DNA from 4 places in the Lachnospira sp. CLA-JM-H23 genome. Region 1 is predicted to be linked to each of the others. Evidence: predicted binding sites of a transcription regulator. Region 1 holds the regulator's gene; each other region holds the start of a gene.
What was found. Region 1 encodes Rex, which represses fermentation and respiration genes when NADH is low (regulators of the CRP and FNR family bind a similar motif). Its sites were predicted from a motif close to ATTGTTAANTANTTAACAAT; they were not measured.
Positions count from the first base shown of each region.

Region 2: the regulator Rex is predicted to act here: its motif matches at 3,219-3,238, upstream of WMO42_RS04125 (carboxyl transferase domain-containing protein).
Region 3: the regulator Rex is predicted to act here: its motif matches at 4,929-4,948, upstream of WMO42_RS01100 (L-lactate dehydrogenase).
Region 4: the regulator Rex is predicted to act here: its motif matches at 1,966-1,985, upstream of WMO42_RS06180 (phosphoketolase family protein).

Region 1 is NZ_JBBMET010000005.1:141,981-149,886, forward strand. It holds gene WMO42_RS08070 (DEAD/DEAH box helicase) at 136-1,773, shown strand; gene WMO42_RS08075 (methionine synthase) at 1,774-2,457, shown strand; gene WMO42_RS08080 (homocysteine S-methyltransferase family protein) at 2,450-4,906, shown strand; gene WMO42_RS08085 (redox-sensing transcriptional repressor Rex) at 5,037-5,672, shown strand; gene WMO42_RS08090 (hypothetical protein) at 5,699-6,322, shown strand; gene WMO42_RS08095 (NAD(P)H-hydrate dehydratase) at 6,319-7,906, shown strand, end outside.
Region 2 is NZ_JBBMET010000002.1:366,893-374,798, reverse strand. It holds gene gltA (NADPH-dependent glutamate synthase) at 1-1,368, shown strand, start outside; gene WMO42_RS04135 (hypothetical protein) at 1,610-2,218, opposite strand; gene WMO42_RS04130 (thiamine diphosphokinase) at 2,470-3,120, shown strand; gene WMO42_RS04125 (carboxyl transferase domain-containing protein) at 3,284-4,729, shown strand; gene WMO42_RS04120 (OadG family protein) at 4,746-5,594, shown strand; gene WMO42_RS04115 (biotin/lipoyl-containing protein) at 5,598-5,966, shown strand; gene WMO42_RS04110 (sodium ion-translocating decarboxylase subunit beta) at 6,013-7,164, shown strand; gene WMO42_RS04105 (oxaloacetate decarboxylase subunit alpha) at 7,366-7,906, shown strand, end outside.
Region 3 is NZ_JBBMET010000001.1:240,899-248,804, forward strand. It holds gene WMO42_RS01085 (YoaK family protein) at 1-591, shown strand, start outside; gene WMO42_RS01090 (ATP-dependent helicase) at 602-2,431, shown strand; gene WMO42_RS01095 (AI-2E family transporter) at 2,547-3,734, shown strand; gene WMO42_RS01100 (L-lactate dehydrogenase) at 3,903-4,847, opposite strand; gene WMO42_RS01105 (GH25 family lysozyme) at 5,163-6,416, shown strand; gene WMO42_RS01110 (ABC transporter substrate-binding protein) at 6,539-7,537, shown strand; gene cobA (uroporphyrinogen-III C-methyltransferase) at 7,558-7,906, shown strand, end outside.
Region 4 is NZ_JBBMET010000004.1:14,709-22,614, reverse strand. It holds gene WMO42_RS06200 (hypothetical protein) at 69-209, shown strand; gene WMO42_RS06195 (hypothetical protein) at 217-582, shown strand; gene WMO42_RS06190 (hypothetical protein) at 717-1,109, shown strand; gene WMO42_RS06185 (phosphatase PAP2 family protein) at 1,215-1,793, shown strand; gene WMO42_RS06180 (phosphoketolase family protein) at 2,103-4,490, shown strand; gene WMO42_RS06175 (L-fucose/L-arabinose isomerase family protein) at 4,699-6,183, shown strand; gene xylB (xylulokinase) at 6,233-7,705, shown strand; gene fsa (fructose-6-phosphate aldolase) at 7,760-7,906, shown strand, end outside.

The DNA of each region.
Region 1 (7,906 bases):
TTCTTTAAATTAATTAGTTGAATTATACTTGCTTTAAGAATAAATTGCAATTTTTTTGACTTATTTCTTCCTATAATGTATTATTAAAAAGTTAGACTAAGATAAGTGTATTAAATTTAAGAAATGAGGAAATGAATGAAATTTGACGAGTTAAACATTGATGAAAGAATATTAAGAGCTATTGAGGATATGGGATTTGAGGAAACTTCACCTATACAGACACAGGCAATTCCAGCTGTATGTGAAGGTATTGATGTTGTCGGACAGGCACAGACAGGTACTGGTAAGACAGCAGCATACACAATTCCTATGCTTATGAAGATAGACCCACAGATAAAAAAGCCTCAGGCAATCGTACTCTGCCCTACAAGAGAGCTTGCTGTACAGGTGGCTGAGGAGATAAGAAAACTTGCCAAATATATGAGTGATATTAAAGTTCTTCCAGTATATGGAGGACAGGAGATAGTAAGACAGATAAAGTCATTAAAGACGGGCGTACAGATTATTGTTGGAACTCCTGGAAGAGTTATGGACCATATGAGAAGAAAGACTGTTAAGTTTGATAATATTAATATGGTTATTCTTGATGAAGCTGATGAAATGCTTGATATGGGATTCAGGGAAGATATGGAAACAATTCTTACAGAAACGCCAGAAGACAGACAGACAGTAATGTTCTCAGCTACTATGCCAAAGGCTATTATGGATATTGCAAGAAATTTCCAGAAAGATGCCAGGATTATAAAGGTAGTAAGAAAAGAACTTACAGTATCTAATATAGAACAGTTCTATTATGAGGTAAGACCTAAGAATAAGACAGAAGTATTGTGCAGGCTTATTGATATATACAATCCAAGACTTTCAGTAGTGTTCTGTAACACTAAAAGACAGGTTGATGAGCTTATATCAGAGCTTAAGGGCAGAGGTTATTTTGCTGACGGAATACATGGTGATATGAAACAGCAGCAGCGTGACAGAGTAATGGATGACTTTAGAAGCGGCAAGGTAGACATACTTATAGCAACTGATGTAGCAGCAAGAGGAATTGATGTTGATGATGTAGATATGGTATTTAACTATGACATTCCTCAGGATGAGGAATATTATGTTCATAGAATTGGAAGAACAGGGCGTGCAGGAAGATCTGGAATGGCACTTTCATTTATAAGTGGCAAGGAAGTGTATAAGTTAAAGGATATCGAGCGTTACTGTAAGACTAAGATACTTGCAAAGCCTGTTCCATCATTGGATGATGTTAAGAACACCAAGCTTGATAATATGTTTGATAAAATCAGACAGACAATCGAAGAGGGTGGACTTACAGATATGGTTAATCTTGTTGAAGAACACGTTAATCAGGAAGAATATACATCTATGGATATGGCAGCAGCACTTTTAAAAATGCTTATAGGTGATACCCTTGACAGAGAAGATGAAGTAGAAGAATTCCATTTTGATACAGATAAAGATGATTCAAGAATGGTAAGACTCTTTATTAATATTGGAAAAAAGGATAAAATAAAGCCAGCTAATATTCTTGGAGCTATTGCAGGTGAATCTGGTATGCCTGGCAAGCTTGTAGGCGCGATAGATATGATGGACAACTATACATTTGTTGATGTACCAGCTATACACGCAGAGAAAATTCTTAAGGCAATGAATGATAACGTGCAGATTAAGGGACGCCGTGTTAATGTTGAGAAGGCTAACCAGTCAAGAGGCAAGGGCAGAGGAAAAGGCAAGCATAAGGACAAAGCAAGAAAGAATAAATAAATGAAAAAACAGGTGACATTAAGCAGTATAAACAGGGCAGAAGTATTAAGATACTTAGGATACAAGGGAATAGGGGCAGATGAGACAATAAACAGCCTTATAGATGAATGTGAGGCAGAGGTCTTAAAAGCGGCAGTTCCAAGATATGTATACAGGGTAGTGGATGTGACACAGGTCGATGAGGGCGTAAGGCTTGAAGGGACTTCTGTTACATTAAAAGGAAACTCAATTAAAGAACATCTTAAAGGCTGTAATAAAGCGGCACTTATAGCAGTGACAATCTCTGATGGAATAGACAGGATGTTAAGGGTGATGCAGGCCTCAGACCTTGCCAAGGCTGTAATATCAGACAGTATGGCAAGTGCAGCAATTGAACAGGTATGTGATAAGGTTGAGGCTGTTATTAAAGAGGAACTTCCAGAGTATAACCAGACATTCAGGTTTGGAATAGGATATGGTGATCTGCCTTTGTCACAGCAGGGCGAATTCTTAAAAATACTAAATGCACCTAAGCTTATAGGGCTTAATATAGGAAAGACTGATATGATGACACCAACCAAGTCTGTAACAGCAGTTATTGGGCTTACAACCGGAGAGGTCAGTTCAAAGAAAAAAGGCTGTATGTCGTGTAACCTTAAAGGTACATGCAGATTCAGGGAAGCAGGAGGACATTGTAATGAATAAATTAAAAGAACTTTTACAAAAGGATTATGTGATTCTTGATGGTGGAATGGGTACTATGCTTCAGGCGGCAGGAATGAAGATGGGTGAAACACCAGAGATGCTTAATATTACAGAACCGGAACTTCTCATTTCCATACACGAGCAGTATCTAAAGGCAGGTGCAGACATAATATATGCCAATACATTTGGTGGCAACAGATATAAGCTTGAAGAATGTGGGCATTCAGTTGATGAACTTGTAACAGCGGGAATTAAAAATGCAAAGAAGGCGTGTGCCAATGTGAATCCACGAGCACTTGTAGCACTTGATGTAGGACCTATAGGACAGCTTCTAGAGCCAACAGGTACATTAAGCTTTGAGGAAGCTTATGAGATGTATGCTGAGATAGTCAAGGCTGGTGAAGCGGCAGGTGCAGATCTTGTTGTATTTGAGACAATGACAGATCTGTTAGATGTGAAAGCGGCAGTGCTTGCAGCAAAGGAGAATAGCCAGCTTCCAATAATGACGACTATGACATTTGAAGAAAATATGCGTACATTTACAGGATGTCAGATATCTTCATTTGCACTTACAATATCAGGACTTGGAGTTGATGCCTTAGGTGTCAACTGTTCACTTGGACCTAAGGAACTTGAGCCGGTTATTAAGGAACTTACAGGCTGGACTAATCTTCCGGTTATAGTAAAGCCTAATGCAGGACTTCCCGACCCTGTTACTAATGAATATAATGTGACAGCAGAGCAGTTTGCTGAATTTATGAAGGATTTAAGAAAGTATGGCATTAAAATATTCGGTGGTTGTTGTGGAACAACTCCTGAATTCATAAAGTGCTTATCAGATATGTTACATAAAGAAGGCAATTTAGCAAAAGAGCCAGTGAAAATACCATCGGCTGTATGCTCAGCTACAAGCACAGTTATAGTTGACCAGCCAAGAGTTGTAGGAGAGAGAATTAACCCAACAGGTAAAAAGGTATTTAAGCAGGCACTCTTAGATAATGATATGGATTATATACTTGGACAGGCATTAGAACAGACAGGTGCGGGTGCTGATATTCTTGATGTCAATGTAGGACTTCCGGGAATTGATGAAAGACAGATGATGGTTGATACTGTGAAAGCACTTCAGTCAGTTGTGGATGTGCCTCTCCAGCTTGACTCAACTATACCTGAGGTTCTTGATGCTGCATTAAGAGTATATAATGGTAAGCCGATTGTCAATTCAGTTAATGGAGAAGAAGACTCTCTTAATAACATTCTGCCAATAGTTAAAAAATATGGTGCGGCAGTAATTGGCCTTGCTCTTGATAAAGATGGTATTCCTAAGAAAGCAGAAGACAGAGTTGCCATAGCAAGAAAGATTATGGACAGGGCAATAGCTATAGGAATTCCTAAAGAGGATATATATATAGACTGTCTTACACTTACAGCCTCAGCCGAACAGGAGGGGGTAATGGAAACGCTTAATGCACTTTATGAGGTTAAGCATACTCTTGGCTTAAGGACGGTGCTTGGTGTATCGAATATATCTTTCGGACTTCCTAACAGAGTGCTTGTCAATCACATTTTCTTAACAATGGCTATGCAGAATGGTCTTGATCTTGCGATTATTAACCCTAACATATATGAGATGATGGGGGCAGTAAGGGCATATAAGCTTCTTGCCAATATAGATAAGAATTCTGTTGATTATATTAAGGCTTATGCTTCAATGCCTAATATAAGCAAGATTAATCCAATGAATACAGCGGCAAATGCAGTACAGGGTGGTCAGACAGCACAGGCAGGTGGAAGTGTTAATCTTAAGGATAAGAAGGGCAGTTATACCTGTGATGACTTATTCTATGCAGTAGAGAAAGGTCTAAAAAATGAAGGTGCAGCAATAACAGAAGAACTTCTTGCAGGTATGGATTCTATGGACATTGTTAATAATGCCTTGATTCCTGCACTTGATAAGATAGGTGAGGAGTTCGAGAAGGGAACATTATTCCTGCCACAGCTTATAATGGCGGCTGGCGTTGCACAGGGAGCGTTTGAGGTTATAAGAAAACATATGATTATGAGCAATAATGCACCTGTAAGCAAGGGAAAGATTGTTATTGCGACGGTTAAGGGAGATGTCCACGATATTGGAAAGAATATCGTAAAGGTACTTCTTGAGAATTATGGTTATGAGGTTATTGATCTTGGAAAGGATGTTGAATATCAGGTTGTTGTAGATGCGATTAAAGAAAATGGTGCGAAGCTTTGTGGTCTGTCAGCACTTATGACAACAACACTTGTTTCAATGAAAAAGACAATAGAACTTATACATAAGAACAATCTTGATTGTAAGGTTATGGTAGGAGGAGCAGTGCTTACTCCTGAATATGCTAAGGAAATACATGCGGATTTCTATTCAAAGGATGCAAAGGAGTCTGTGGATATTGCTAAGAGAGTGCTTGGATAGAGTACATTTCTTTACTTTTTAGCAAAATAGTTATATAATTAACATTAATTTTGAAGGCTGATGGGAAGCTGGTAATTACAGGTTTCCCATCTCCTTTTCGTAGCAGTATTGCACAGGAATGGAGAATGTTATGGAAGAGAATAAGAAGATTTCATCGGCTGTTATAAGAAGATTGCCAAGATATTACAGATATCTGGGCGAACTTATAGAAAGTGGTGTTCAGAGGATTTCATCTAAAGATTTAAGTGTGAGAATGAAAGTTACAGCATCACAGATAAGACAGGACCTCAATAATTTCGGAGGTTTTGGACAGCAGGGATATGGATATAATGTGAAGTATCTTTATGATGAGATAGGCAAGATACTTGGAATAGACAGGAAGCATAATATGATAATAATAGGTGCTGGTAACCTTGGACGTGCTATTGTTAATTATACAGACTTTGAGAAGCGTGGTTTTGTTATATGCGGCGTATTTGATAACAATCCAGAGCTTAAAGGTGAAAGCATTCACGGAATAGATATAATGATGATGGATCAACTTGCCGATTTTATACATAAGAACGATATAGAGATAGTTGCACTGACAATACCAAAGCAGGCGGCTAAGGAAATCGGAAAGCAGGTTGCAGATGCAGGAATTAAGGCTATATGGAATTTCGCACATACAGATCTTAATCTGCCAGATGACGTAATAGTTGAGAATGTACATTTATCAGAAAGCCTTATGAGACTTTCTTACACAATTGCCAATAAGCACTCATAAAGATATTAAATCCAAAGGGGGAATTGATGGTGTCTAAGATAACTTATGAATTGTTAAAGAATAGTGATGTATTTAAGAATATTCCGATTCTTACGCTTGATGAGCGATGGTATCACCTTATTAACGAGAAGAATAAGACAGATGAGATTGCGTATTGGGAGAAACAGGTTAATGAACTGCTTAAGAAGCAGGGAAGAATTAATAATGACATTAAAGACATCAAGAAGCTTAAAAAGCAGCTTATCAATGATGTTGTTGAGAATATGGAAGATGATGATTCAAGTAGGCAGAAGCAGAAGCGTATGAGCCAGAACCAAAGACTTATACAGGAGTCTAATGACAAGATAGCTTCGCTTGAAGATGAACTCTTAGAAGTACCAAGAGAATTGGCAAGGGCTAACGAGAAGCTTCTTACAGAGACACTTAAAGCCTGCTATGACAGAATGAATGCCAATACAGAGGATATAGAGGTACTTGATAAGTGGATTAATGCTACAAGAGTCAAGCTTAAGAAGAATATTCTTATAAAACAGGATAAAGAAACTGTTAATAATAATATGTATTCTCTTATACACGATATTATCGGACCTGAGAATTGTAGTGCAGTTGACAGAATTAATGAAGGCAATGTAGGAGATAAGCAGGAATGAGATATGTATTAGATGCGGCTTCTATGAAGAATGTGGATTCTTATTCAATTAATACTCTTGGTATACCATCAGTTGTGCTTATGGAAAGAGCCGCACTCTCAGTGACAGAAGCTATTGAAAGCAAGGTTAAAGGAAATATACATACAGACATTATATGCGTATGTGGACGTGGCAATAATGGGGCAGATGGACTTGCGGTGGCAAGACAGCTTTATCTTAAGGGCTACAATGTGGATGTGTATATAATTAACTCACACGCTTCTACCAAAGAATTCGATATACAATTGAACATAATAAAGAATCTGGGCATAGAATGTATTAATAGCCCGGATTTTTCTAAATATGGGGTTATTGTAGATGCCTTATTTGGCAATGGCTTATCAAGAGAACTGGCAGGAGAGGCCAGAATAGTAGTAGATACAATTAATAAATGCAGTACATCAGTGCATTCGCAGTATACACAGAATAGCGACAATAATGGAAACAGGCTTGTTGTGGCTGTTGACATACCATCAGGTATAAGTGCATCGACAGGTGTGGTTATGGGATCTGCGGTTAATGCTGATATAACAGTTACCTTCGGATTTGAAAAAATCGGACATATATTATATCCAGCAGCTTCATATTGTGGGAAGATTATAAGAAAAGATATAGGTTTTGCACAATATCCGGATATGACAAGGGATATTTTCACATATGATTATAGTGATATATCTGATATGCTTCCGCTAAGAAAGCCTGATGGCAATAAAGGAACATTTGGAAAGGCACTTGTAATAGCTGGTTCAAGGCTTTATGGAGGTGCAGCAGTATTAAGTTCAAGAGCGGCGGCACGTATAGGTGCAGGGCTTGTAAGAACCCTTACGCATATAAGCAACCGTACAGCAGTTATAACGGGCAATATGGAATGTATTGTTGATACATATGATACTGATGAGGAATGTGGAGATTTTGTTAAGAATACAGAGACATTAGTGGATAAATGTATCTGCTGGGCAGATGTTGTGTGCATAGGTCCGGGGCTGTCTATGGAAGAAAGTGCAGTAAAGCTTGTAAGAAGTGTGTCAGCAAAGAAGAATATTAAAAAGCTGTATGATGCAGATGCCCTTAATATAATCGCCCAATATAAAATTGAACTTGATGGCAGTAATGATGATGTAGACTATGAAGCTGGCGGCAATAGTGGTAATGCTTCATATAAAGATGATATGTCAGATAAGAATGTTGTCGTTACACCACACATAGGAGAAATGTCACGTCTTACAGGACTTGATATTGCGGTGATAAAGAATAATCCTATAGATACAGCAAGAACATATTCAAGAGAACATAATTGCGTATGTGTATTAAAAGATGCAAGAACTATTGTTTCTGATGGAGAAAGAGTGTATATTAATATGTCAGGCAATGATGGAATGGCAACAGGAGGTTCGGGAGATGTGCTTTCAGGCATAATAACAGGACTTATGGCACAGGGACTTACTACTTTTGAAGCTTCAGCACTTGGCGTATATATACACGGCTGTGCAGGAGATGAAGCTGCCTTAAGTAATGGTAAGTATTCTATGGTTGCGGGCGATATTA
Region 2 (7,906 bases), on a different contig from region 1:
AAAGTTCCAGTAAGGGAACAGGCTCCAGATGTAAGGAATAAGAACTTTGATGAGGTATGCCTTGGATATAATGCAGAAGAGGCACAGGAAGAAGCAACACGTTGCCTTAATTGTAAGAATGCTAAATGTGTACAGGGATGTCCAGTATCAATCAATATTCCGGAATTCATACATAATGTAAAAGAAGGTAATTTTGAAGAAGCTTACAAGGTTATTGGAAAGTCATCTGCATTACCTGCTGTATGTGGCCGTGTATGTCCACAGGAAACACAGTGTGAAGGTCAGTGTATAAGAGGAATTAAGGGCGAAGCTATATCAATTGGTAAGCTTGAAAGATTCGTAGCTGACTGGGCTAGAGAGAACAATGTATCACCAGAGATGCCAACAGAGAAGAAGGGTAAGAAAGTGGCTGTTATCGGTTCAGGTCCTTCAGGACTTACTTGTGCCGGTGACCTTGCTAAGATGGGATATGATGTTACAATATTTGAAGCACTTCACGAAGCTGGTGGAGTATTAGTATATGGCATTCCAGAATTCCGTCTTCCAAAGAAGACAGTTGTTGCATCAGAGATTGAAAATGTTAAGAAGCTTGGCGTTAAGATTGAAACTAACGTAGTAATCGGTAAGTCAATGACAATTGACCAGCTTATTAATGAAGAAGGTTTTGATGCTGTATTTATCGGTTCAGGTGCTGGTCTTCCAAGATTTATGGGTATCCCAGGAGAAAATGCTAATGAAGTATTCTCAGCTAATGAATACCTTACAAGAAGCAATCTTATGAAAGCTTTCAGAGAGGATTATGATACACCAATAGCAAGATTTAAGAAGGTTGCTGTCGTTGGTGGTGGTAACGTTGCTATGGATGCCGCAAGAACAGCATTAAGACTTGGTGCTGAGGTACATATTGTATACAGAAGAAGTGAGGAAGAACTTCCTGCAAGAGCAGAAGAAGTACATCACGCTAAAGAAGAGGGTATTATATTTGACCTTCTTACTAACCCAACAGAAGTCCTTACTGATGATAAGGGTAATGTTACAGGTATTAAGTGTGTTAAGATGGAACTTGGCGAACCAGATGCTTCTGGAAGAAGAAAGCCTGTTGAAGTCCCTGATTCAGAATTCGTAATGGATCTTGATGCAGTTATAATGTCACTTGGTACATCACCTAACCCACTTATCTCATCTACAACTAAGGGTCTTGAGATTAATAAGAGGAAATGTATTGTAGCAGAAGAAGCTAATGGACAGACATCTAAGGAAGGCGTATACGCTGGTGGTGATGCTGTTACAGGTGCTGCAACAGTTATTCTTGCTATGGGAGCTGGTAAAGCTGCTGCTAAGGGTATTGATGAGTACCTTTCAAAGTAAGTAATTATATTTGCAATAATAGTAAAAAGCTGTTGATTTATTATCAGTGTTTAGATAATAAATCAACAGCTTTTGTTTATCTTATGTTATAGCCTGATTATAGCTGGGTAATATTTAGCATTGACAGGCTGTGTGATTTTATAGCAGACTGTATGGTTCTATGGAAGCCAGTATTTTTATAAAGCTGATTGTATGCTTTTTATAGAAGCCTGTATATTCTTTTTGTTTTTGTAAAGTTGATTTACATATTGAAAATGCTGTCAATGTATTTATCAGAGATAGTGTCACATAACCCTTCGGACGTGTCAGGGAACTGTTTCATAATAGCATTTTTGATGTAATCACTTCTGTTGAAATATTTCATTTCTTCTGCAATATCATTGTTGTAAGAACCTTCAATGTCTTCTTTGGTTACATTGTCATTAAGCCAGTTGATAATAGTGTCCGTTGCTTCATTTTCGATAGAGGCGTTTGACTTGATTTTCTTGGAATACTTTAATGACCAGAAACCTATTGCGATAAATCCAACAAATAAAAGACCAAGAACAACATTTACAAGTATGAAATTAGAACTACCTTTTGTTACAAACTTTAATATTCCGATGTCATTAAGAATAAGAATTATAATTCCAGCAGCACCGCATACAAAAAAAGTTATTGCAGACGACAAGTTATCTTTATATTTGTCATCTGTTGACTCATACAGATTGCCAGAGTGCTGTAAAAGCTCAATGCCTTCTTCTTCCTCGATAATATTTTTGGCTTCTTTTTCAGAAATGCCAGATTGCTTAACTTCGTCAATGATGTGTTCATCAACTGTATTGTCTGACTGTGAATTTAAGCTGCTCACAATAATCTCCTTTCTATGCATATGAATAATATGTAATATGTAGCATTAAAATGCTTTGCGTAAATTAAACTATATATAATCAGTAAAATGTGGTACTATTACCAGATGTAAGCAGAATGAAAATGCTGTCTGCTTATTAAAATATATACGCTTAATTACTATTTGGTTAATTATAAAGTATAAATGTGAAAAATTAAAGAACATGGGCAGAAAATTTAAAAGATTGATAATTAAAAAGGAGGTTATAGAAGATGAGCAAGACTCTTATTGTTACAGGTGGAAGTATTAATGTTGCGTGGGCGAAAGAATGGCTTGATAATCAGACATTTGATTATTGCATAGCGGCTGACAGCGGTCTTGAGTATGCTGATAAGCTTGGATTGAAGGTGGATTTTCTGCTTGGAGATTACGATTCAGTAGATAAAGATGTGCTTGACAGATATAAGAGTAATACTGAATTTGAGATATATCCTAAAGAAAAAGATTATACCGACACACATCTTGCGATTATGACAGCACTTAAAAAGGGTGCAACAGACATATATATACTTGGTGCGACAGGAACAAGAATGGATCACACAATTACCAATATAGGAAATATGAAGGTGGCGGCTGATTGTGGAAAGGACTGCCATATAGTTGATGAGCACAATTATATATATCTTTTAAGTGAGGCTGATGGAATACATATAATTCGTAAAGACAGCCAGTATGGAAGATATGTGTCAATTATTCCTATGTCAGAAAATGTCAGTTTAAGCCTTGAGGGATTTAAATATACGCTTGATAATTATGAATTAAAGCAGGGATTAAGTATATGCCAGAGCAACGAAGTGGAAGATGAACAGGGAATAATTAAGGTTCATAAAGGACTTATTATAGTTCTTGAAACAAAAGATTAATAACATATATGTCCTATGTGCAAAATTAATGAAAAATGCGTATAAAATTAACAAAATAACGTGGAAAGCAACAACAAATCTCTTGTAATTTAACTTACATTGTTATAAAATAAACAATAGTTGTTTGCATTAAGCAATATATAACAAAGAGGAGGTCTCGGTGATGAGTAATACTACACAGGCTTTATCAAGAATCGAAGCAATTCTTGATGATAGCAGTTTTGTTGAAATCGGAGCGGCTGTTACAGCAAGAGCAACAGATTTTAACATGCAGGAAAAAAAGGCTCCATCTGATGGTGTAATCACAGGATATGGAGTTATCAATGGAAATCTTGTGTATGTGTATAGCCAGGATGCTGCTGTGTTAGGCGGAACAATTGGTGAGATGCATGCCAAGAAGATTGCTAATCTTTATGAGAAGGCAATGAAAATGGGAGCTCCTGTGATTGGTCTGATTGACTGCGCAGGTTTAAGACTTCAGGAAGCAACAGACGCCCTTGACGGCTTTGGACAGATTTATAAGAATATGTCATTAGCTTCTGGAATTGTTCCACAGATTACAGCCGTATACGGTGAATGTGGTGGAGGTCTTGCTGTTCTTGCAGAACTTTCAGATTTCGTATTTGTGGAAGAAAAGAAGGCTAAGTTATTTGTTAACAGTCCTAACGCATTAGATGGCAACTATGAATCTAAGCTTGATACATCAAGTGCAGAATTTATGGCTAAAGCAGGTGTTGCAGATTTCATTGGTGATGAAGAAACAATCGCTAATGGAGTAAGACAGCTTGTATCAATGCTTCCATCTAATAATGAGGAAGGTGCTGTATACACAGATAATCAGGACGACCTTAACAGAGTATGCGCTGATATGTCAGCAGAGATAGCTGATGCTGCACTTGCTCTTACAGATATTTCAGATGATGGATTATTTGTAGAAGTTAAGGCTGAATATGCTAAGGAAATGGTAACTGGCTTCATTCAGCTTGATGGAGTTACAGTTGGTGCTGTTGCTAACAGAACAGCAATATATGATGAGAATGGCGAAAAGGCAGAAGAGTTTGCAGCTGTATTAACTACAGATGGAGCTTATAAGGCAGCCGAATTCGTAACATTCTGTAACGCATTTGAAATACCAGTGCTTTCACTTACTAATGTTAAGGGCTTTGAAGCTAATGTAAGAGCTGAGAAGACAATTGCCAAGGCAGCTGCTAAGTTAGTATATGCATTTTCTAACGCAGATGTGCCAAAGGTTAATGTAATTACAGGTGAAGCTTATGGAAGTGCATATGTAGCTATGAATTCTAAGTCAGTAGGTGCAGATATGGTATATGCCTGGTCACAGGCAAGCATCGGTATGATGGATGCTTCTTTAGCTGCTAAGATTATGTATGCTGATGAAATCGCAGCAGCAGATGATGTTACAGCTAAGATTAATGAAAAGGCTTCTGAATATGCAGCATTACAGTCAAGCGTTGAGCAGGCAGCTGCAAGAGGTTATGTTGATACAATTATTAACCCAGAAGATACAAGAAAGTACATTATTGCAGCATTTGAAATGTTGTTTGATAAAAGAGAGGTTCGTGCAGATAAGAAGCATGGCACAGTATAATTGAAGAGGTGATAATATGAAGAAAATTAAGTTTAAAAAGTTCTTAGTGTTATTCTCATTACTTATCTGTGTATTCTGTATGACAGCCTGCAGTTCATCTAATGGCACTATATCAACAGCAAGTGCCAAGACAGAATTAAAACAGCAGCAGCTTGATGCCAGTGAGGCTTATCTTGTAGACTGGGTTAAAGATATGATTACATATCTTGATAAGAATGATTCTGCTAAGATAACAGCGGATGCAGAGGCAGCTCAATCACTTACAATGGTAAATAATAAGTTATACATTGTTGACCAGAGTGGAATTAGTGTTAAGACAATAGCTTTTTATAATAGCTGGAATAGCACAAGAGGTGAGTTAGGTGCTTTAAAGAGTATCAATGAAATTAATGTAGAACTCAACAGCAAGACAGGTGAGTTATGTACTATTACAGTTGATACTTCATATGAGAAGAATGATAAATGTACATTTGAATTCGTAATTAATGATGACTATACACTTGAAAATGGTGCTATCAATCCATCATATACTACAGGACAGAAGATGTATAAAGCAGTAATGAATACTCTTATCGGTATGGGAACAGTATTCGTTGTACTTATATTTATTTCATTCATTATTTCATTATTTAAGTACATCAATAAGTTTGAGAACAAAAATAAGGCTAAGAATGAAGCATCTAATGATGCCCAGGGTGTTGATAATGCTATTGCTCAGATAGTTTCAAGCGAAGAGCAGGATGAAGAAGTTGATGATCTTGAACTTATAGCAGTTATAACAGCAGCTATTGCTGCATCAGAGAATACATCTACAGACGGACTTGTAGTTCGTTCAATTAGAAAGGTTAATAGCAGGAGGAAATAAATTATGAAGAATTATACAATAACAGTTAATGGAAATGTATATGATGTTACTGTAGAAGAAGGAACAGGAAGCACAGCAGGTGCAGCTAAGGCAGCAGCACCAAAAGCAGCAGCTCCTAAGGCAGCGCCAAAGGCTGCAGCACCAGCAGGCGCACAGGGTGCAGTAAAGGTTAATGCACCAATGCCTGGTAAGATTCTTAAGGTTAACGTTAATGCGGGCGCAGCAGTTAAGAAGGGTGATGTATTACTCGTTCTTGAAGCTATGAAGATGGAAAATGAAATCTGTGCACCACAGGATGGTACAGTTGCTACAGTTGAGTGTGCAGCTGGTGATTCAGTAGAGTCAGGTAAAGTATTAGTTTCTATGAACTAATTGATATATCAATTAGTTGTGTAGAGATAATATACGGAGGTAAAAAATGGAATATATTTTATCAACATTGGGAAACCTCGTTCACCAGACAGCATTCTTTAACCTCACTTGGGGTAATTATCTGATGATTCTGGTTGCGCTGTTTTTCATGTATTTGGCAATCAAAAAAGAATATGAACCTCTGCTTTTAGTACCTATTTCATTTGGTATGTTACTTGTTAATCTTTTCCCGGATATTATGTTATCTATTGAAGATTCAAGCAATGGCGTAGGTGGTTTGTTACATTATTTTTATTTATTAGATGAATGGAGTATTCTGCCATCACTTATCTTCCTTGGTGTTGGTGCGATGACAGACTTTGGTCCACTTATCGCTAATCCTAAGAGTTTCCTTTTAGGTGCAGCAGCACAGTTTGGTATATTCGCTGCTTACATTATGGCTATATTTATGGGATTCCCAGATAAGGCAGCAGCAGCAATATCTATTATTGGTGGTGCTGATGGTCCTACATCAATATTCCTTGCTGGTAAATTAGGACAGACTAATTACCTTGGACCAATAGCGGTTGCAGCATATTCATATATGTCACTTGTACCAATTATCCAGCCACCTATTATGAAGTTATTAACAACTGAAAAGGAAAGAAAGATTAAGATGGAACAGCTAAGACCTGTATCTAAGCTTGAGAAAATTCTTTTCCCTATTATCGTTACAATCGTTGTAGTATTAATTCTTCCTACAACAGCACCACTTGTTGGTATGCTTATGCTTGGTAACCTTTTTAGAGAGTCAGGAGTTGTTAAGCAGCTTACAGAAACAGCATCCAATGCACTTATGTATATAGTTGTTATTATTCTTGGTACATCAGTTGGTGCTACAACAAGTGCAGAAGCCTTCCTCAATCTTGATACATTAAAGATTGTTGCATTAGGTCTTATTGCATTCTGCTTTGGTACAGCGGCAGGTGTTATATTTGGTAAGATTATGTGTAAGGCTACACACGGTAAGGTTAATCCACTTATTGGTTCAGCAGGTGTATCTGCAGTTCCAATGGCAGCCAGAGTTTCACAGAAGGTTGGTTCAGAAGCAGATCCTTCTAACTTCCTTTTGATGCACGCTATGGGACCTAACGTAGCCGGTGTTATTGGTACAGCGGTTGCGGCTGGTACATTTATGGCGATGTTTGGTGTTATGTAAAACAGACTAAGAGGCTCTAAGCTCGCACAATACGCGAGCTAAGACCCTCTAAGTCTGTATAGAAGTTGCTTACGCAACTTCGTTGTGGACGGAAGAAGGGCTATATATGATAAGACCTTCTAAGTCTGAATAGAAGTTACTTACGCAGCTTAATTAGAGTTTATTTACTTTATATATAGGAATATATAGGAGGAGTTTAAGATGGCAGATCAGGTTAAGAAACCATTAAAGATAACTGAGACTGTATTAAGAGATGCTCATCAGTCACTTATTGCTACAAGAATGACTACAGAGCAGATGCTTCCAATCATAGACAAGATGGATAAGGTTGGATATCATTCAGTTGAGTGCTGGGGCGGTGCTACATTTGATGCATCACTTCGTTTCCTTAAGGAAGACCCTTGGGAAAGACTTCGTAAGTTAAGAGATGGTTTTAAGAATACAAAGTTACAGATGTTATTCAGAGGACAGAATATCCTCGGATACAATCATTATGCAGATGACGTTGTAGAATATTTCGTACAGAAGTCTATTGCTAATGGTATTGATATAATCAGAATATTTGACTGTTTCAATGATTTAAGAAATCTTAAGTCATCAGTAGAGGCAGTTAAGCTTGTTAAGAAAGAAAATCCTAATGCTCACGCACAGATAGCACTTTGCTATACACTTGGTGATGCATATACTCTTGATTACTGGAAAGAAACAGCTAAGAGAATTGAGGATATGGGTGCAGATTCTA
Region 3 (7,906 bases), on a different contig from region 1:
GCTTATACATATTTCACAAGAGATAAAGTATTCTCTAATGCACAGACAGGAAATGTTGTCCTTATGAGTCAGAATTTTATGACAGGAAATATAGTCGGTGGAATTAAGTATCTGTTTCCTTTCTTAGCATTCGGACTTGGAGTGTTTGTGACAGAACAGATTAATGCCAGATACAAGATGGCAAAGAAAATCCATTGGAGACAGTTAGTTCTTCTAATAGAAATTATAATACTTACAATTGTAGGTTTTATACCAGAGACTTTTAATATGGTGGCAACAATTATGGTGTCATTTTCGTGTGCTATGCAGGTTCAAGCATTCAGAAAAGTCAACGGCTTTGCATATGCAAGCACAATGTGCATAGGTAATTTAAGAAGTGGTACAGATGCACTTTCTGTATTCGTAAGAGAAAGAAAAAAAGAGCAGTTATTTAAAGCAATTCATTATTTTGGAATTATATTTTTCTTTGCACTTGGTGCAGGAATAGGCGGTAATTTATCAGAAACATTTGGAATACATACAATATGGGTATCATCAGTTATACTTATGGTAAGTATGGTGCTTATGTGGTATGAAAAGTTCAGAATTTAGGAGAATTTGATTGAAATATAGTAAAGAACAGCAGAAAGCCATTAACACAATTGATGGACAGGTGTGTATCATATCTGTTGCAGGTTCAGGAAAGACATCGGTTATAGTGGCAAGGGCTAATAATATAATTAAATCAGGTGTCAGACCATATAGAATACTGGTACTTACATTTTCCAAGGCTGCGGCAGTGCAGATGGCAGACAGGTATAAAATGCAGTATGGCAGTGATGGCATAAGATTTTCAACTATACATTCCCTGTGTTATTCGGTACTTGCAAGAGCATATAATCTGAAGGCTGAAGATATATTATCGGAAGCCGGAAGATTAAAGTTCTTTACTGAATTTCACAGACAGCTTTTATATAAGAGAGTATCAGGGGTTCCTGATGATTTTGATGAGTATTATAGAAAATGTAATGAATACATAAATAGTATGGCGGTCGGTACGGCTGACATTCAGGACAGTAAAAGCAGTTCTAAGGCATATCTTGAGATAACTTTTTCCCAGTATAAGGAATTTAAAAAGAATAATAAGAAGCTTGATTTTGACGATATGATATTATATTGTCACAAATGCTTAAGCTCTAATAAGCAGGAGCTGGAATACTGGCAGGGAATATTTGACTATATAATGGTTGATGAGTTTCAGGATACAGGCACATTGCAGGCAGAGATTATATATATGGTTGCTGATTTAAGGAAAAATGTGTGTGTAGTTGGAGATGATGACCAGTCAATATATGGTTTCAGAGGAGCTGACAGCTCAATATTTAAGGAATTCTCAAGAAAATATCCTGGTTCTGTACAGATAATTCTGGGTACTAATTACAGAAGTCTTCCATATATAATAGAAGGTGCTGACAAAGTAATAAGAAATAATGAAAACAGAATTGTCAAAAATATGTCAGCATACAGGCAGGGTGAGGGAAAAGTGCATATAAGACAGACCGCATCTTATGGCAGGCAGGCAGATATGGCAGTGTCACTTATTAATGACTATGTAAAGACAGGCGGACATTTAAGCGATATTGCAATACTTTACAGGGTGAAGAAAGAGGCCTCGGTGCTTGTCAATACATTAGAAACGATAGGTATGCCATTCTTTACAAGGGATAATGTGGACGATATACATCTTGGCATATGTTTTTACGATATGCTTGCATATTACAGGCTTTCAAGAGGTGTGCCGGAACAGACGGATCTTAGCCGGATAATTAACAGACCCAAAAGATATATAAGAAGCAACCTTGTGCACAATTGCGAATTTGACAGGAATAAAATATACGAAGCCTGTACAAAGAATGCCAGCAGACAGGATTGCTTAAGAATTAACGATACAATCAATGATATGTTTCTTGATTTAAGAAGCCTTTCAAGGATAGATAATCCGACACAGTTTATCAATTATATATATGATGATATGGGGTATGAAAATGACCTTTTTGAGTATGCAGAGTATACAGGACTTGACAGCGGGGATATCATTAACCAGTCAGAAGCTATGAAAAAGGAAGCGTTAAAGTTTGATAATATGTCTGAATGGTACAGATATATAACTGACAGGGAATACAGGGTGAGAACGGATAAGAATGAAGGCGTGTATCTTAGCACATTTCACGGTGCTAAGGGACTTCAATGGAAGAAGGTTATAATAATATCAGCGAATGAACAGGTGACACCATATGCTTATATGGGGAAGGTTGATGATTATGAGGAAGAACGCAGGCTATTTTATGTTGCTATGACAAGGGCAGAAGACGAGCTTGATATTATCTATATAGATGGCGGGTCAAGACACCAGAAGAGGTCAAGATATGTGCAGGAGCTTATAACAGTATAAATTTTAAAGTGTAAATTAAGTGTAAATTATCCTGTAAAATATTGCATTATTGTATATTTTAAGCCATAATATATTACATTATCAGAAGTTCATATAATAATTGGGAGAAGTATTAATGGAAAAAAGAGAGAAGAATAAAAATATAATTGTATTGGGTATAGTTATGGCAATAAGTCTTTCTGTAGCACTTAATATAGGGAATATATTTGGTGGTATAGGAACATTTTTTAAGATTCTGAATCCAATAATTCTAGGTTGTATGCTTGCGGTTATATTTAATGTGCCAATGGAAGCATTGTCAAGACAGTTAGAGAAGCTGTCAAAGAAAGTAAAGTTCTTAAGAAAAGAAAAGGCACGCAACGGGATAAGCCTAGTTGTGACAATAGTTATAGTTGTGCTTGTATTCGCTGTTATAATGTGGTCTATTATTCCGGATCTGATAGAGTCGATTACTGGATTTATAAAGAATTTTGATAATAATGTAAATGTAGTGACTGATATTCTGGATAAATATGATGAACATCTTACGTTTATTAATGATTATGTTGAAAAGATTGACTGGAACAGCATACTTAAAAAGTCTGGAGAGGTTGCCGGAGCATTTTTCCAGAGCATATTCACGGGTATTCCACAGATAGGTTCATCTTTGTTTAATCTTAGTATATCTGTGATAATTGCAGTGTATGTGCTTATGGATAAAAGACGCCTGCTTTCACAGACAGAAAGGCTTTTAGAAGCTGTATTTGGAAAGAAGGTATCTTCTAAGGTTACAGGTGTTACTAACCTTTTTGCACAGACTTATGCAAGTTTCCTTACAGGACAGTGCGTTGAGGCTTGTATACTTGCCGTGCTTATGTTTATTACACTTAGCATATGCAGAATGCCATATGCCGGACTTATAAGCATAATGGCGGCAGTGTTCCAGTTCGTTCCATACATAGGAACATTTTTAGCGTGTGTTGTTGGTGCATTTCTTGTGCTATTCACCAATCCGGTACTTACTATATGGTTTGTAATCGTATTTCAGATTGTTCAGTTTATCGAGGGACAGTTCATATATCCAAGGGTTGTAGGAAGCTCTGTAGGACTTCCGGCACTCTTTACATTAATGGCGGTGTTCTTAGGCGGCAAGTTCTTCGGCCTTCTCGGGATGATATTCTTTATTCCGCTCACATCGGTTATATACCAGCTCCTTAGAGATATGGTAAACAACCGCTTATCGTCAGATAAGGCTGGCAATGACACAACACCAGAAACAGGGAATGCGGATACTTTGCAGGCAGATAGTGGTAGTGCAGAGTAGTTGTAACTCTGATTTTAAATCTTCATAAATAACGTTATAATTGATAAAAATGCGGTGGATTGTTCTGCTGTATGATTAATAACGGGGTAATAATTAACCTGCTGTAATATATGTATTATAATATACATTTATTACAGCAGGTTTTTAATAAAATCTGTTTATAATCTTTTAGATATAATCTTTTGCAATATCTTTAAGAATATTGGCAGAGTCTTTTAATTTTGTAAGCTCCTCATCATTCAATTCAATAGGAATTACCTTCTGTACGCCGGTTTCATCGACGACAGCAGGAATACTAAGGACAACATCATTAAGTCCGTATTCGCCTGTCATAAGGCTTGATACTGGAAGAATGGATTTCTCATTACGAACGATTGCCTCGCATATTCTTTTGACAGCCATTGCAATTCCGTAGTATGTGGCATGTTTTCTTTCAATAATTTCATAAGCACTGTTTCTGACATTTTCAAATATCTTCTTCATAGACTGCTCGTGGTTGAAGTGACCACGAAGCTCGCAGAAGTCATTAACCTTAAGACCGCCTATTCTTGCATTGCTCCAGGCAGCAAGCTCGCTGTCGCCGTGTTCACCAATAATAAATGCGTGAACGCTTCGGCTGTCAACGTCAAGATGTTCACCAAGCAGATATTTGAAACGGCCTGTATCAAGTACAGTTCCGGAACCAATTACCCTGTTAGATGGATAACCAGATTCTTTAAGTGCAATAAGTGTAAGAATATCTACAGGGTTAGATACAATAAGAAGAATTCCACCAAAATCACGTTTCTTGATTTCGCCAACAATTGATTTCATAATAGCCGCATTTTTCTTGATAAGGTCAAGTCTTGTTTCATCAGGCTTCTGGTTAGCGCCAGCAGTTATAACAATAATTGCGGCATCAGTAATATCATCATAATTACCAGCATATATCTGCATAGGTCTTGCAAATGATATGCCGTGGCTTATATCCATAGCTTCACCTTCGGCTCTTTTTGTATCTGCATCAATAAGAACCATTTCTGAGAACAGACCACTCTGCATAAGTGCAAATGCAGATGATGAACCAACAAAACCACAGCCAATTACAGCAACTTTTCTACTATTTACTTTCATAATTATACCTCATTTCTTATACAGCCGGATAATATAATGTCCAGTTAAGCTGGAATTATTGAACGGTATTCGTCTGTATATATTGTTATTTCTTTAACAAACATTATAGCACCACTTATAGTGTATGCAAGATTTATATTCAAAACATTTTTTTGTGCAAAATAATCATAAAATTATTATTAAAATTAACATATTCAGAAGATATGTTATTGACTAATTAGTGTAATATTAGTATTGTAATGAAATTGGTGGTAATTATATTTTGATATTCTGAGTTAATGTAAAATAAAGATTTAACATAAATGGGGGATTGCTATGAAGAATATAAAGAAGTTTGTAAAACGTAAAGGACATCACATAGCAGCAGTACTGGTAGTTGTATTGATATTAGTAACAGCCGGGGTATGTGTAAGCATACCTGTTATCAAGGTTACTAATAAAAGAAAGGCGAGCAAAGATGTTTTAGTGAGTAATACAATACAGGTAGCTGACAGCACTTATGGGATTCCTGGTAACAGTGCGGATGCAGATAATTCATATGTTGAATTAGCAGATGGTGACCCACAGTCGGATAATATGTCACAGGAATTAAGTGAGAATGGGATAGAGCTTAATATAACAACATTTTCTAATGATAATATGGCATATTCCAATGGCATTGATGTATCCAAATGGCAGGGAAAGATTGACTGGAATAAAGTCGCAGAAAGCGGAATTGATTACGCGATGATAAGAGTTGGATACCGTACAGATATATATGGAACTATATGCGAAGATGAATATGCGTCATACAATCTTGAGGGAGCACAGAAAGCGGGCATAGATATAGGTGTGTATTTCTTTTCGACAGCGGTTGACGAGGACGAAGCAATAGAGGAAGCATGCTGGGTCATAGATTATATATCAGCCTATGACATAACATACCCTGTTGTATACAATTGTGAAGATTATAATAATCCTTCAAGCAGAATGTATAATCTTAGTAATGAAGAAAGAACTAACAATGCACTTGCATTTATGGATACTGTGGACAGAGAAGGCTACGATGCCATGTTATATGCTGGCAAGGGTCAGATTGTTAATAATAAGGAATGGAATATACAGGATATAGAAGCCAGATATCCGATATGGGTGGCATCTTATAAAGATGGAACATATCCAGCAGTAGAACATCCTTCATACACAGGTGCGTGTGCTATGTGGCAGTATACTAATAATGCCAGAATAGATGGAATATCAGGATATGTTGACGTAAATGTTGCTTATTTTAATTACAATTCAAGCTTTAATTATAATTATGGCACACAGGCATCAGTGTCGGGACAGACACAGCAGAGCCTTAATACAGCTGAATTGGGAATTATCTTTAACAGTGTTAATGAGGAGGTAACTGCTAAAGAGCCGGTTAATCTAAGAAGTATCCCAGAAGTATCAGGTGATATTGTAGATGTGCTTGATAATGGAGATATAGCATTGCGAACAGGAATAGGTGATACCGGCTGGTCAAGGCTTATATATAATGGAAATGTTGTATATGCGGTTACGAGTTATCTTACAACAGATTATTAAATATCTATAATACCAGTGTAGAATTGTATGTGTGCAGTACGGAACAATCCGTAGGTATCATAAGCTGGAGGCTTTTCACCCAAGCATTATATATACAATATTTAAGAACGGAGATTTAATTAATGACAAAAAGAAAAATAACTAACAAAATACAAAGGTTAATATCACTTGCACTTGTTGTAGTTATGGTGTTTGCTTTTGTAGGCTGTGGAACTGCAACAGAAGATGTTAATGTAGATAATTCTGGTTATAATGCCGGTGCAGGTGCTTCAGCTGACAATCCATATACGTTTATAGATGATTATGGAAGAACAGTTACAGTAACTTCTTATAAAAGAACAGCAACACTTATAGGAAGTTTTGCAGATGTATGGATGTCTGCTGGTGGAAGTGTAGTGGCAACAGCTAATGATACATGGACTAATTTTGATTTAGGGCTTTCAAGTGATGTTGTCAATATTGGAAGTATACTAAATCCTAATGTGGAACTTCTTATAGCTTCAAGACCAGATTTTGTTATTGCAAGCTGTAATACAGATTCTAACATAGCACTTATGCAGACACTTGAAAATGCAGGAATAACAGTAGCATATTTTGATGTATCTAATTTTGAGCAGTATCTTAATATGCTTGACAAATGTACTATGATAACAGGCAGGAGAGATCTGTATAAGACTAATGGAACAGATGTTAAAGAGCAGATAGATACTATAAAATCAAGAGCTGATGGCAGCAATCCAAAGATATTATTTATAAGAACTTCGTCAAGCAGTGTCAAGGCAAAGCAGAGCGAAGGCTCAGTAGGCGGTGAGATATTAAAGGATTTGGGCTGTGTTAATATAGCAGACTCAGATACATCACTGCTTGATGATTTAAGCCTTGAGGCAATTGTAGTAGCCGACCCTGATTACATATTTGTTACAACACAGGGCAACGATACAGATGCGGCTATCCGTAATATAGATAAGCTTCTTACATCTAATCCGGCGTGGTCGTCATTAACTGCTGTAAAGCAGGGACGTTACTATGTTCTTGATAAGAAGCTTTATAACTTAAAACCTAATGCGAAGTGGGGTGAAGCCTACAAGCAGTTAGCGGATATATTGTACATTGATAGGTAAAATATTCAGGAGGAATTACTATGGGTTATTTTCCGTTTTTTATTGACATTAAAGGAAAGAAAGGTCTTGTTATCGGAGGAGGCAGAATAGCAGAGCATAAAATAAGCAAGCTTCTTGCATATGAGCCGGAACTTACAGTTGTTGCAAGAAAGGTAAGCGATAGCATAAAGAGCATTGAAGGCATTAATATTATTGAAAGAGAATTTGTTAATTCAGATCTGGACGGATGTTCATTCTGTATAGCTGCTACAGATGATGCAAAATTTAACGCATATGTTGCAGGCGTATGCCGCAAATACCACATTTTTATAAATGCGGTAGACGATAAGGATAATTGTGATTTTCTGTTTCCGTCTGTATACAAAGCAG
Region 4 (7,906 bases), on a different contig from region 1:
TATAGATATTTAATATAAATCAATAGTTTAATTGAAATACAATCTAAGAAATGAAAGAGGATAGTATAATGGAATATTTATTGGAAGAATATGGTGATGTAATTATATGTATTACAGGACTTGCAATAGCATTTACATTCTTAGGGATATGTATGAACAAATGCACTGTATTAGAGGGTACACAGCTTGCAAAGCTGTTCTACAGGTAGGTGCATAATGAAGATAATAGTAGAAGCTTCGGCATATCTTGTAATACTTTCTTTTATATGTCTGATATCGCTGGATTTTATTGCTGTTAATAAAAGTGTAAGCAAAGGCAGTGAGGTACAGCAGTATATAAAAGATGTAATCCAGATAAATGGCATAAGTTATGAACACAGGGATATTGATTATGATACTAATAAAAAGGTATGCGAGATAGCTGCACAATATGGGGCAGATGTAAGTTATGAATATTTCGATGCAGCCGCAGATTATGATTATTACCGCCTGAATATTAAATATCCTGTAAAGTCGAGATTGTTCGGACTTAATAAGCTGTGTGATTATAAGGCACTTGTAAGGGTTGAGATGGCGGTGTAGTACGTCCCAGCACAATAAGGATAAATCTGGATTTGCTCTACGAAATAAAGATGATGGGGATTGAATAAATACAAATATGGATTTGCCACGTTAAATTGAGATGTCGGCACAATGTAATATAGATAAGGAGTGATATGAGATTAATAATAAGTAGTTCTGGAATGATGGTTATTATTATTCTGCTTGTGATTATACATAATTCGATTATCAGTGATAATTACTGTAATATGGAGATGAACAGCAGTATTAATGGGGCATTTGATTATGCTTTGGATAAAGTGTCAGATGGTTACATAACTGGTGAATATGATGATATTCCAGATGATGTATTTACAACACAGCTTATGAGAAGTTTCTGTAAGTCATTTAATGAGGCTGTCAGTTCAGATGCAGAGTATACAGTTACGCTGTTATATGCGGACAGGACGGCAATGCTGTATGACATAGCAATTGAAGCAGAATACAGTTATGGATATAAGGGAAGAAAGAATAAATGTATATGCCAGAGGGCTGTAAAGTTAAATTGACAATATATATATATTCATTTATAATTCCACAATATGATTTCAATTGATTAATATATTAGGTCAATTGTGGAAAGGAGAGACCACATTAAAAGTGGCTGTTATATAATGGAAATTCAGATATTACATTGGTTTGAAACATTACATAACCCAATAACTAATCCAATATTTTATGTGATTACTACATTGGGGAATGCAGGCTGGTTCTGGATAGTATTAGCTGTGCTTATGCTTACAGTTCTTCCTAAGAAATATAAAAAAGCAGGGCTTACAATGGCAATAGCACTTATATTGTCGCTTATATTCTGTAATGGAATAATGAAGCATCTATGGGCAAGACCAAGAGCATTCTGGGTAGTTGGACAGAATTTTGTTGTTGGCAATGAATTCGAGAATTTATATGGAATATTTAATTCTATTCACGATTATTCGTTCCCATCAGGACATTCGTCAGCTTCGTTTGCTGCGGCAGTGTCAATATTTATGTGGAGAAAGAAGGAAGGAAGTGCGGCACTGGTACTTGCGGCACTTATAGCATTTTCTAGACTGTACTTTACAGTACATTATCCAACAGATGTGCTTGTCGGTACAATCACAGGTGCATTATATGGTGTAGCGGCTTATTTTATTGTTAAGGCACTTATGAATAAAGTCCCAAAGCTTAATGCTATATTTAATAAGCAGTAATAATGAAATAGTAATGATAATATAAATTGTAATTATGTTAAAAATAAAGGCTGTCCGATTATGATATGGCTAATCTTTACAGAACATTTTGTGTCAGGTAAAGAGGCATATCAATATTGGACAGCCTTTTGTGATAGTGCTTGTATTTTTTATGTATTTTTGTGAAAGCTATATTGACATTTAATTAAGATGTGCTAATATAAAATCACTTTTGTAAAATATATTTATAAAAGATATTTACAGAAGTGATTTTAAAATAGATAACAATTATTAAGTGGCAATATTATTGTCATAGAAATGAGGTTAAGGATGAACGAAGAAATGTGTGTTGAAAAGATGCCAATTACAGATGAATATCTTGAAAAGATGGACGCATATTGGAGAGCTGCCAATTACTTAGCAGCTGCCCAGCTTTATCTTTTAGATAATCCTCTCTTAAGAGAGCCTTTAAAGAAGGAACATATTAAGAAGAAAATCGTAGGTCACTGGGGTACAGTTCCGGGTCAGAATTTCGTTTACTGTCATATGAACAGAGCTATTAAGAAGTATGATCTTGATATGGTGCTTATATCCGGTCCTGGTCACGGCGGCAATTTCTTTGTAGCTAACTCATACCTTGAGGGAACATACAGTGAAGTATATCCGAATGTAAGTCAGGATATGAACGGATTAAAGAAGCTTTGCAAACAGTTCTCGTTCCCAGGAGGAATATCAAGCCACGTTGCACCTGAGACACCAGGTTCAATTAATGAGGGTGGTGAGCTTGGTTATTCGATAGCACATGCATTTGGTTCGGTATTTGACAATCCGGATCTTATAACAACTTGTATTGTTGGTGATGGTGAAGCTGAGACAGGACCACTTGCTACAGCATGGCATTCTAATAAGTTCCTCAATCCTGTGACAGACGGAGCAGTGCTTCCAATATTACACCTTAATGGATATAAGATAAGCAACCCTACAATATTCTCACGTATATCACACGATGAGATAGAAAGTTTCTTCCACGGATGTGGCTGGAAACCATATTTTGTTGAGGGCAATGATCCAATGACAATGCATAGAAAGATGGCAGAGACATTAGATACTGTTATTGAGGAGATTAAGGAAATACAGAGAGAAGCAAGAGAAGAAGGTAAGACAGAAAGACCATTCTGGCCTATGATTGTACTTAGAACACCAAAGGGCTGGACAGGACCAAAGGTTGTTGATGGCAAGGAAATTGAGGGAACTTTCAGGGCACATCAGGTTCCAATTATGATGGATAGACCAGAACATTTACAGCAGCTTAATGATTGGCTTGAAAGCTATAAGCCAGAAGAATTGTTTGATGAAAATGGCAGATTAATTCCAGAGTTAAGAGCACTTGCACCAAAAGGAGATCACAGAATAAGTGCCAATCCTCACGCTAATGGTGGTAAGCTTTTAAGAGATTTAAGACTTCCAGATTTCAGGGATTACGGCGTTGACGTACCTTTCCCAGGAGCAAAAGATGGTCAGGATATGATTGAACTTGGAGGTTTTGTAAGAGATATATTCAAGTTAAATGAAGAAACTAAGAACTTCCGTATCTTTGGACCAGATGAAACAATGTCTAACAGATTAGGCAAAGTATTTGAGGAGACTAACAGGGATTGGAATAATGTTCTTAAGGATAATGATGAATTCCTTGCCAAGGACGGACGTGTAATGGATTCAATGCTTTCAGAGCATATGTGTGAAGGCTGGTTAGAAGGATATCTTCTTACAGGACGTCATGGCTTCTTTGCAAGCTATGAAGCATTTATCAGAATAGTAGACTCTATGGCGGCACAGCACGCTAAATGGTTAAAGGTATGTTCACAGCTTCCTTGGAGACAGTCAATTGCTTCACTTAACCTTATTCTTTCATCAAATGTATGGCAGCAGGATCATAACGGATTTACACATCAGGATCCAGGCTTCCTTGACCATATAGCTAATAAGAAGGCGGATGTGGTAAGAATGTATCTTCCACCAGATACTAACTGCTTGCTTTCTTGCTTTGACCATTGCATAAGAAGCCGTGATTATGTCAATGTGCTTGTTACATCTAAGCACCCAAGACCACAGTGGCTTACTATGGAACAGGCTGTTAAGCACTGTACACAGGGTGTTGGTATATGGGAATGGGCAAGTAACGATCAGGGTGAAGAACCGGATGTGGTAATTGCCGGCTGTGGTGAGACACCTACACTTGAAGCACTTGCGGCTGTTACAATATTAAGAGACAATATGCCTGATTTAAAGATTAGATTTATAAATGTAGTTGATTTATTCAAGTTACAGTCTAATACACAGCACCCACACGGCCTGTCAGATACAGATTATGATGCGTTATTTACAAAGGATAAGCCAATTATATTTGCATTCCACGGCTATCCAACACTTATACACGAGCTTACATATTACAGACATAACAGAAATCTTCAGGTATTCGGTTATCAGGAGGAGGGTACAATCACAACTCCATTTGATATGAGAGTACAGAATGAAATTGACCGTTATCATCTTGTACAGGCTGTTATTAATGCACTTCCACAGCTTGGCAACAAAGGTTCATATCTTCTCCAGAAGATGAGAGATACTTTAGTTGCACATAAGCAATATATAAGCGAGTATGGTATGGATCTTCCAGAGGTACAGGAATGGAAGTGGCATACACCAGATAATAAATAATTGTTATAAAACTAGTTAGTGAATAATTGAGTGATTTATATAAAATATTTTATAAAAGCTGCTTAATGTATTGCAAAATATACAAAAAAATAATATTATATAAGTAACTTTTTGAAATGTATTTATTAAAAGTAAGGGGATACGTCATATAGCAGGATGTGTCCCCATACTTGTAGTAACGGGTGTTACAGAAATGGAGGATTTTACAATGAATAACAAACCATCTATTAAAATCGGAATTGTGGCAGTGAGCAGGGACTGTTTCCCAGAGAGCCTGTCAGTGAACAGAAGAAAAGCTTTAGTTGAGGCTTACAAGAACAAATATAATGCAGATGAAATATATGAATGTCCAATATGTATAGTCGAAAGCGAGATACATATGCAGCAGGCATTAGAAGATGTCAAGAAAGCTGGCTGTAATGCTTTATGTGTATATCTTGGTAATTTTGGACCAGAAATTGCAGAAACTATGCTTGCTAAATATTTTGACGGACCTAAGATGTTCGTTGCGGCAGCAGAAGAAACATCAGCTAATGGAGGCCTTGTAGGTAACAGAGGAGATGCTTATTGTGGTATGCTTAATGCAAGCTACAACCTGAAATTAAGAGGAGTTAAGGCATATATTCCGGAATATCCAGTAGGAACAGCAAGTGAATGTGCAGATATGATTCACGAATTCATACCGGTTGCAAAGGCTGTATATGCGTTAAATAATCTTAAGATTATAAGCTTTGGACCAAGACCTAATAATTTCCTCGCCTGCAATGCACCAATTAACCAGTTATACAATCTTGGCGTTGAGATAGAAGAGAATTCAGAGCTTGACCTTTTTGAAAGCTATAATAATCACGTAGGAGATGAGAGAATTCCAGCGGTTGTAAAGAGTATGGAGAAGGAATTAGGAGAAGGTAATAAGAAACCTGAGATACTTTCTAAGCTTGCACAGTATGAGCTTACACTTCTTGACTGGGTAAAAGCACATAAGGGTTCAAGAAAATATGTTGCAATCGCAGGAAAATGCTGGCCAGCATTTCAGACACAATTTGGCTTTGTTCCTTGCTATGTTAATTCACGTCTTACAGCTATGGGAATACCTGTATCCTGTGAGGTTGATATATACGGAGCTTTAAGTGAATTCATAGGAACAGTTGTAAGCGATGATGTTGTTACACTTCTTGATATTAATAATACAGTTCCATCAGATATATACGAAGAAGATATTAAGGGCAGATTCAATTATACAATTAAGGATACATTTATGGGCTTCCATTGTGGCAATACAGCAGCGTGCAAGCTTTCATTCTGTGAGATGAAGAACCAGATGATTATGGCACGTTCACTTCCAGAAGAAGTTACTAACGGAACACTTGAGGGAGATATTGTACCTGGTGATATTACATTTTTCAGGTTACAGAGTACTTCAGACAGCCAGTTAAGGGCGTATGTTGCACAGGGTGAAGTTCTTCCTGTAAGAACACGTTCATTTGGTGCTATAGGAATATTTGCAATTAATGAAATGGGAAGATTTTACAGACACGTGCTTGTTGAGAAGAATTATCCTCATCATGGGGCAGTAGCATTTGGACATTATGGAAAGGCTTTGTTTGATGTGTTTAAGTATCTTGGCGTTGAGGACATATCATATAACCAGCCGGCAGGCGTGCTTTATAAGTCAGAAAATCCTTTTGCATAGTTAAGATTATAACGTAAATATATAATAGTTTATAGAAATGGGGTGCGGTATGTATTATATAGGTGTTGACCTTGGAACATCTTCGGTTAAGCTGATATTGATGGAACCAACAGGTGATATTGTAAATACAGTATCTAAGACTTATCCTATAAGCTTTCCAAAGCCAGGCTGGTCAGAGCAAAATCCGACAGACTGGTATGATAAGACCTGTGAGGGAATCAAAGAGCTTATAAAGGATATAGATAAGGACAAGGTTGCAGGAATAAGCTTCGGAGGTCAGATGCACGGTCTTGTTATTCTTGATGAGAATGATAATGTAATAAGACCGGCAATTCTTTGGAATGATGGAAGAACAACTAAGGAATGTGATTATCTTAATAATGAGATTGGAAAGGATAAGCTTACAGAATATACAGCGAATATAGCATTTGCTGGCTTTACGGCTCCTAAGCTTCTCTGGGTTAAGAATAATGAGCCTGACAATTTCAAAAAGATTGCTAAGATAATGCTTCCTAAAGATTATATAGCCTACAGGCTTACAGGAGTACATTGCACAGATGTATCGGATGCGTCAGGTATGCTTTTATTAGATGTTAAAAAGCGTGACTGGTCAGAAGAGATGATTAACATATGCAAAATTTCAAGAAAACAGCTTCCGGCTTTGTATGAAAGCTACGAAAAGGTTGGCTGTATTACTAAAGAAGCTGCTATGGAGCTTGGACTTCCAGACAATGTATGTGTAGCTGCTGGAGCAGGTGATAATGCTGCTGCGGCAGTAGGTACTGGAACTGTTGGGGACGGAATGTGCAATATTTCTCTTGGAACAAGCGGAACAATATTTATATCAAGCAGTAACTTTAGCGTTGATAATAATAATGCACTTCATTCCTTTGACCACGCGGACGGCTATTATCATCTTATGGGCTGTATGTTAAGTGCAGCTTCCTGCAATGGCTGGTGGATGGATAATATTTTAAAGGATACAGATTACAAAGAAGCACAGTCACATATAACTAAAGATATGCTTGGCAATAATCATGTATATTTTCTTCCATATCTTATGGGAGAGCGTTCACCACATAATGACCCGCTTGCAAGAGCAACATTTACAGGAATGACTATGGACAGCACAAGGACAGATATGACACAGGCGGTGCTTGAGGGTGTTGCATTTGCTATAAGGGACTCTTTTGAGATTGCCAGGTCGCTTGGAATTAACATCACAGAAACCAAGATGTGCGGTGGTGGTGCTAAGAGTGAGCTTTGGTGTACAATTATGGCTAATGTGCTGGGAATTAAAGTACATCTGTTAAAGTCAGAAGAGGGTCCGTCTATGGGAGCAGCTATGCTTGCTATGGTGGCGGCTGGTGAATATGAAAATGTTAAGCAGGCGGCAGACAGCATTGTTGGAATATGTAGGACAATCGAGCCGGAAAAAGACATTGCAGACAGGTATAATTCACGTTATAATACATTTAAAGACATATATCCTGCATTAAAAGGGGTATTTGAGAAAATGTAATTGATGTATCTGGCATAATAATAACAGATAGTGTATATGCAGAATGGAGGTTTTATGAAATTTTTTATTGATACGGCAAATGTTGATGATATCAGAAAAGCTAATGATATGGGTGTAATCTGCGGAGTTACAACTAATCCATCATTAATTGCCAAAGAAGGCAGAGATTTTAATGAAGTGATTAAAGAGATTACAAGTATT